DNA from 2 places in the Bacillus sp. NEB1478 genome. Region 2 is predicted to be linked to the other one. Evidence: a T-box and tRNA genes for the amino acid it is inferred to sense, from the RefSeq annotation. Region 2 holds a T-box; the other holds one or more tRNA genes.

Region 1 (3,405 bases), 330 kb from region 2:
TACAGCCTTAGAAAAAAATAATATTGAATTGGCTCAAGAGGTATTAGGATTAGAAGATAAAATCGATAAAATGGAACGCACACTTCGCAAACAGCACATTCTCCGTATGAACGAAGGAGCATGTGATGGAAATGCCGGAATTGTCTTTGTTGATATCATCAGCAACTTAGAAAGAATTGGAGATCACGCTGTTAATATTGCAGAAGCCGTTTTAGAAAAGTAAACTAAAAATCAAGAGAGCTTCACTTGATAACTTTTAAAGCTCATTAGTAACTATTGTCACTCTTCTTGGAAGTTGTTGATTTTCGTTACAGGATGCTCGCTTTCATCGGGCGTGCGGTGTGCCCACAGTAGAAGATAGATGAAGATCCATATTGGAGGATCAATTCTCGAGCCAGAAGCAACAATCTTTTAGAAAGGCTGTATTCGTATTCATTGTTACTTTTGAAAGTAGTTGATTTCCGTTCCAGGTCGCTCGCTTTCCACGGGGTAGGCGGTGAGCCACATTCGCACGCTTCACGTATAAGTGTCTCACCTGCCCGCCTGTCCCGCAGGACAAGGAAAGCTTCGACAGCGTTACATCGCACGAAGAAAATGTGATTTTCATTTTCGAGGAGTCTCGCTACCTTCCACTCCAATCAACTGTCTAAGAAGATAATAAAAACGAGATTTGAAAAGAAACAATCTTTTAGAAAACAGCCTTTCATTATGAAAGAAAGGGGAAAACAATGGATATATTGTACTGGATATTGATTGCACTAGCTTTTGTTATTAGTTTTATTGCTTTAATATATCCAATTTTACCTGGTGTTTTATTTTTAGCGGGTGGTTTTTTGATTTATGGGTTTGCCTTTTCATTTGATCCATTTACCCCGTTATTTATCATAATCCAAGTCTTGTTGTTCATTAGTCTATTCGTGATTGATTACGCAGGAAATGCTTATGCAATTAAGAAAAAGGGAGGATCCAAAGCGGCTATGTGGGGCAGTACGATAGGTTTGCTTGTTGGTCCATTAGTAATTCCTATCCCTGTAGCAAATATTATTATTGGACCATTTTTAGGAGCGGTACTTGCCGAGCTCATTTTTCATAGAAAAGGATTTAAGTCTTCTGTTTCAATTGGAATAGGTACTGTATTGGCATTCGTAGGTACAACTGTAATCAAAGTGATAACGCAAGCCCTTATGATCGGCTACTTTTATTATCAAGTTTTATAAACAGTCTTGATTAAAACCTTGAGCCGTGCTATATTATTTTTGTTCTAAAAAAGTACATGTGTTCGTTTGAAAATGTTGTTGACATTGTTTGCGAATACATGCTATAGTAGTTCTTGTCCTTAACAAAGTAAATTCATTATTCCACAGTAGCTCAGTGGTAGAGCTATCGGCTGTTAACCGATCGGTCGTAGGTTCGAGTCCTACCTGTGGAGCCATTTTGGCGGTGTAGCTCAGCTGGCTAGAGCGTACGGTTCATACCCGTGAGGTCGTGGGTTCGACTCCCTCCGCCGCTACCAAAATGTTTTTACCACGATGGCGGTCGTGGCGAAGTGGTTAACGCATCGGATTGTGGTTCCGACATTCGGGGGTTCGATTCCCCTCGTCCGCCCCATTTATCACTTACATAATTTTTTTCATGGACCCTTAGCTCAGTTGGTCAGAGCGGTCGGCTCATAACCGATTGGTCGTAGGTTCGAGTCCTACAGGGTCCACCAAAATCGAGGAGGTATACCCAAGTCCGGCTGAAGGGATCGGTCTTGAAAACCGACAGGGGTTTAACGACCCGCGGGGGTTCGAATCCCTCTACCTCCTCCACATTTTTTTTAGCTCGGTAGCTTCGAGCTTTACAACATAATGAACGACGAGTTGTCTCGACGGATATTCCCGAAGTGGTTCTTTTTAGAGGAAGTGACAGGGAACCGGCGGACAAATAATACTTCTTGGCTCGATAGCTAAGAGCGTTACTTCACGATTAGGCTGCGATTTGTCTCGACGGATACACATAGTAGATAAGCTGGTAGAGGAAGAGACACAGTATTTTAATAAAAATCAAAAATTTTAGTTTTTGAAATTTTTGGCTCGATAGCTCAGTCACGAGCAAAACACCGTGATTAAAACTACGAGTTGTCTCGACGGATATTCCCGCAGTGCTTCTTATTAGAGGAAGAGACAGGGAACCGGCGGACAAATAATACTTCTTGGCTCGATAGCTCAGTCGGTAGAGCAGAGGACTGAAAATCCTCGTGTCGGCGGTTCGATTCCGTCTCGAGCCACCATGTATACATATCATACCTTACGAATTTTCGTAAGGTTTTTTTCTATATAAAAATGTATTAGTGTTTAAGAATTGAAGTTTTAGTGTAAATTTGATAAGGTAAAATTAATCATTTACATCACTTTTTAAACAAGTAAGTTGACTAAATGGTTTCACGTTTCAAGGTTCCCTTGAAATCAAAAAAATTCTACATATTCTAAGGAGGAAATGAACATGGCTAAATTTGAACTGCCTGCATTACCTTATGAAACAAACGCACTTGAACCGCATATCGACAAAGAGACAATGGAAATTCACCACGGTCGTCATCACAAAACGTATGTTGACAATTTGAATGCTGCTCTTGAAGGTAAAGCTGAATTTGAAAGCAAGGGTCTTGAGGATCTTCTTTCAAACTTAAACGCTCTTCCGCAAGACATTCAAAACGCTGTTCGAAACAATGGTGGAGGTCATGCTAACCACAGCTTGTTCTGGGAAGTTATTGCTCCAGGCGGTGCTAATGCTCCATCTGGTGAACTTGCTGACAAAATCAACAACAAATTTGGAAGCCTTGATGCTTTTAAAGAAGAATTTGCAAACGCTGGAAAAACAAGATTTGGATCAGGCTGGGCTTGGCTTGTAGTTAACAATGGCGAACTTGAAGTGACAAGTACTCCAAACCAAGACAACCCGGTTATGGAAGGTAAGACACCAATTCTTGGATTGGATGTTTGGGAACATGCGTATTACCTAAAATACCAAAACAAACGCCCAGATTACATTAATGCATTTTGGAATGTTGTAAATTGGGATGAAGTTGAAAAACGCTACAACGAGGCTAAATAATTTACAAAAAAGCTGCTGGGATCTCCAGCAGCTTTTTTTGTTCATTTTTTTAATATTAGAAATCATGCGGAACCAGAGAAATAAGAGCTCTATATTATAAACAGATATCATGCACGCTGAACGTTTTTGCCAGTTTAAGCAGTATTTCATCAAGAAGCATGTTTCCATCTCCAAATGGATTTTGAGATTGTATTACGAAAATATTTTTTGCTTGAAAATACCAAATATAATCTCCATGATACCGTAAGAACCCCTCATGCAATTGATACTCTTCCTTTCTTAATGAAAAAATAATTGTCTGTACATCCT
Region 2 (3,405 bases):
CTCTAGAACATGGTCATGAAGATTTAAATATTCGAGCGCATCACTTCCAGGTACAGCATCAGACGGCATTACAAAGATTCCACTGGAATATTCTTTTGCTACAAGTTTTGTGTCGATACCCAATTCCTGCAGAGAGCAGATCATACCTAATGACTCTTCCCCACGCAGCTTTGCTTTTTTAATTTTAAAGTTTCCTGGAAGAACAGCACCAGGAACAGCTACTGCAACTCTTTGTCCTTCAGCAACGTTTGGTGCTCCACAAACGATTTGTGAAACTTCTTCTTGTCCGATATCCACTTTGCATACTCTCAGTTTATCAGCATTTGGATGCTGAATGCATTCAAGGACATGCCCTACAACAACTCCGCTAACCCCTTTGTTTAATGCTTCAACAACTTCAACTTCAATACCGCTTTTCGTTATTTTATCTGCTAAATCTGCAGGACTAATTTCTACATTTACATATTCTTTTAGCCAGTTATAAGATACTAACAATTTAAATCCTCCCCCGTTTACACATTTTTGAATTGTTTTAAGAACCGGATATCATTCGCATAAAAATGACGGATATCATCTATTCCGTACTTAAGCATCGCGATACGCTCTGGACCCATACCAAATGCAAAGCCTGTATATTCTTTAGAATCGAAACCTGCCATTTCAAGGACGTTTGGATGTACCATACCTGCTCCTAAAATTTCAATCCAGCCTGTTTGCTTACAAATTGAACAGCCTTTTCCACTGCACTTAAAGCAAGAAATATCCATTTCAACGGACGGCTCTGTAAAAGGGAAAAAGCTTGGGCGTAATCTGATTTTGCGATCTTCACCAAACATTTTCTTAGCAAATGTTTCTAGAACTCCTTTTAAGTCGCTAAGACGAACATTACGGTCAACGACTAAACCTTCAATTTGCATAAATTGATGAGAATGTGTCGCATCATCATTATCACGTCGATACACTTTACCAGGAGAAATAATTTTTACCGGTCCTGTTCCTTCGTGCATTTCCATTGTTCTCGCCTGCACAGGTGATGTTTGTGTTCGAAGCAAGATATCTTCTGTAATGAAGAACGAATCTTGCATATCACGGGCAGGATGGTTTTTCGGTAAATTAAGCGCCTCAAAGTTATAGTAATCTGTTTCTACTTCAGGACCTTCTGCAATCGTAAAGCCCATGCTTAAAAATAAATCTTCAATTTCAGTAACTACTGATGTAAGGGGATGAGCATTCCCATGTTTCACCGGTCTTCCAGGCAATGTTACATCCAGCATTTCTTTCGCTAATTTTTCGGAAATCGCAGCTTCTTCTAGAGTGGCTTGCTTTTTATCTATTTCAAGCTGAATACTGTCTCTTACTTCATTTGCATAAGCCCCAATAACAGGTCTTTCTTCTGCTGATAATTTCCCCATTCCTTTTAACACTTCAGTAATGGGACCTTTTTTCCCTAAGTAAGATATTTTAACAGCTTGCAGGTCTTTAAGATCATGGCTTTCTTGTATTTTTCCGATTGCTTCCAATTTTAAGGCTTCTAAACGTTCTTTCACCTTACAACCCCTCCTTTAAATATAAAAAACTCCTCATCCAATAAGGGACGAGGAGTTCGCGGTACCACCCAATTTAACAATGATTAAAAACACTGTTCACTTCATTAAAGTAACGGCTCTTCACCGGTCAGCCCTACTCGTATTTTTCAGGTGACAACTCAGGAGTGAATTCGATAACCCCTACCAAAGAAATGCTTGCAGTCCTGGACATTTCCTCCCTAATTGGCGGTTGTTTATTTACTATTCTCCATCAACGTTATTATTTTATTTTCATTTGGTCTTGTTCCATTATATATGATAAAAATTAGAAATTGCAACGCATCTCACGTATATTGCCCGAAAAAGGTTATCTTTTACGTTGAAGTTCATAAAGAAGAATACCTGTAGCTACTGAGACGTTCAAAGATTCGGCCTTACCGAAAATCGGTATTTTGACATTCATCGTTGATTCATTCTGCAGTGATTGCTGAACACCTGCACCCTCATTACCTACAATTAAAGCAAATCCATCCGACTCTGGAACTTCTCTCATATCAACCGCATTTTGGAGTGATGTCGAATACACTGGAATATTTAACGATTTACATTCATATAAAGCGGTTTGGAGATCTCTTTTTACAATTGGCAAATGAAAGAGAGACCCTTGTGTAGAACGAACTGTTTTCCCATTATAAAGATCGGCGGTACCTTCACCCAAAATAACACCATTCAAACCAGCACTATCTGCGGTGCGAATAATTGTCCCAAGATTACCTGGATCTTGGACGCCATCAACAAATAAATAACGACCATTTTCTTTTAACAATTCATCAGGTTCTGGCTGCATTTCACAAACAGCAATAATCCCTTGAGGTTTCTCTGTTTCAGATAGCATTTTCATTAATTTTGAAGAAACTGACCATAAAATAAATTTTTCTTTTAACCAATCTTCTTGTATTTCAAAGTTCTCTTCAATAATAATATGCACTAACTTTGCTCCAGAAGATATGGCTTCCTCTACAAGATGGGGTCCTTCCAATAAAAATGTCCCTGTTTTCTCCCTCTCTTTTTTAGTATGTAATTTTTTCCACTGTTTAATGGATGGATTTGATTCGGATTCAATGTACTTCATATTGAATTAACTCCTTTAAATCATAAAATATTTATTATTCATTCATAAAATAAGTACAAAACGTACACAATAAAAAAAGAAAAAAATTAATAGAGGTGCTTATCCAATGAATCTTGATTTAAGAAAAGCAGTATTGCATAACGTTACAGGAAATAATAAAGAACAGCTGCAGGATACAATTGTAGATGCGATCGAAAGCGGAGAAGAAAAAATGCTACCTGGTCTTGGTGTCCTTTTTGAAGTAATCTGGAAAAATTCAGACGAGCAAAAAAAAGAAGAAATCTTAACCACTTTATCTAATGGTTTAAAATAAAACCCGGTTCTCCGGGTTTTATTTTATTAATATCCAGAATTTTGACGCTCATGATTTACAAGATTTTTTTCAAGGTATGCCGCTTCAATCTCCTCATAACTAAACTTAAGCTTTGAACCTAGCCCCATGAAATCCTCAAAAAATAATACAAACTCATTTATAGACAGCTTTTTGGATCCCGCTTGATATAAAGATAAAAAAACGTCCGTCAATTCTATATTGTCCATTTTTGTTTGCAGTTTTACCTCATCTGGCAGCTGAATATCAGTAATTTCCAAATCAATCCCTATTGATAATACAAAATGCAAGCCATCAACATATTCTTCTAAAATGGTCTCTTTTAGAGATGGCGATTTTGTACTCCAATACTTAAAACATCTTGTTTCATTTGCAAGCTCTCCCAGTTCAACAAGGAATGCTAATCGTCTTTTTTC

What was found. The T-box of region 2 lies ahead of pheS (phenylalanine--tRNA ligase subunit alpha). A T-box ahead of a tRNA ligase gene usually reads a tRNA of that ligase, here a tRNA-Phe.
Region 1: it has a tRNA-Phe gene. The T-box ahead of pheS (phenylalanine--tRNA ligase subunit alpha) is inferred to sense a tRNA for this amino acid. The anticodon was not compared.

What each region holds. Positions count from the first base shown of each region.
Region 1 covers NZ_CP134049.1:1,564,732-1,568,136, forward strand. Annotated here, with positions in the region: gene RGB74_RS07570 (Na/Pi cotransporter family protein) at 1-223, shown strand, start outside; gene RGB74_RS07575 (DUF456 domain-containing protein) at 729-1,217, shown strand; tRNA gene RGB74_RS07580 (tRNA-Asn) at 1,358-1,432, shown strand; tRNA gene RGB74_RS07585 (tRNA-Met) at 1,437-1,513, shown strand; tRNA gene RGB74_RS07590 (tRNA-His) at 1,533-1,608, shown strand; tRNA gene RGB74_RS07595 (tRNA-Ile) at 1,635-1,711, shown strand; tRNA gene RGB74_RS07600 (tRNA-Ser) at 1,719-1,811, shown strand; tRNA gene RGB74_RS07605 (tRNA-Phe) at 2,197-2,272, shown strand; gene RGB74_RS07610 (superoxide dismutase) at 2,485-3,096, shown strand; gene RGB74_RS07615 (hypothetical protein) at 3,191-3,405, opposite strand, start outside.
Region 2 covers NZ_CP134049.1:1,229,894-1,233,298, reverse strand. Annotated here, with positions in the region: gene pheT (phenylalanine--tRNA ligase subunit beta) at 1-495, opposite strand, end outside; gene pheS (phenylalanine--tRNA ligase subunit alpha) at 513-1,547, opposite strand; T-box leader at 1,588-1,810, opposite strand; gene RGB74_RS05895 (TrmH family RNA methyltransferase) at 1,894-2,658, opposite strand; gene sspI (small acid-soluble spore protein SspI) at 2,765-2,971, shown strand; gene RGB74_RS05885 (dUTP diphosphatase) at 2,998-3,405, opposite strand, start outside.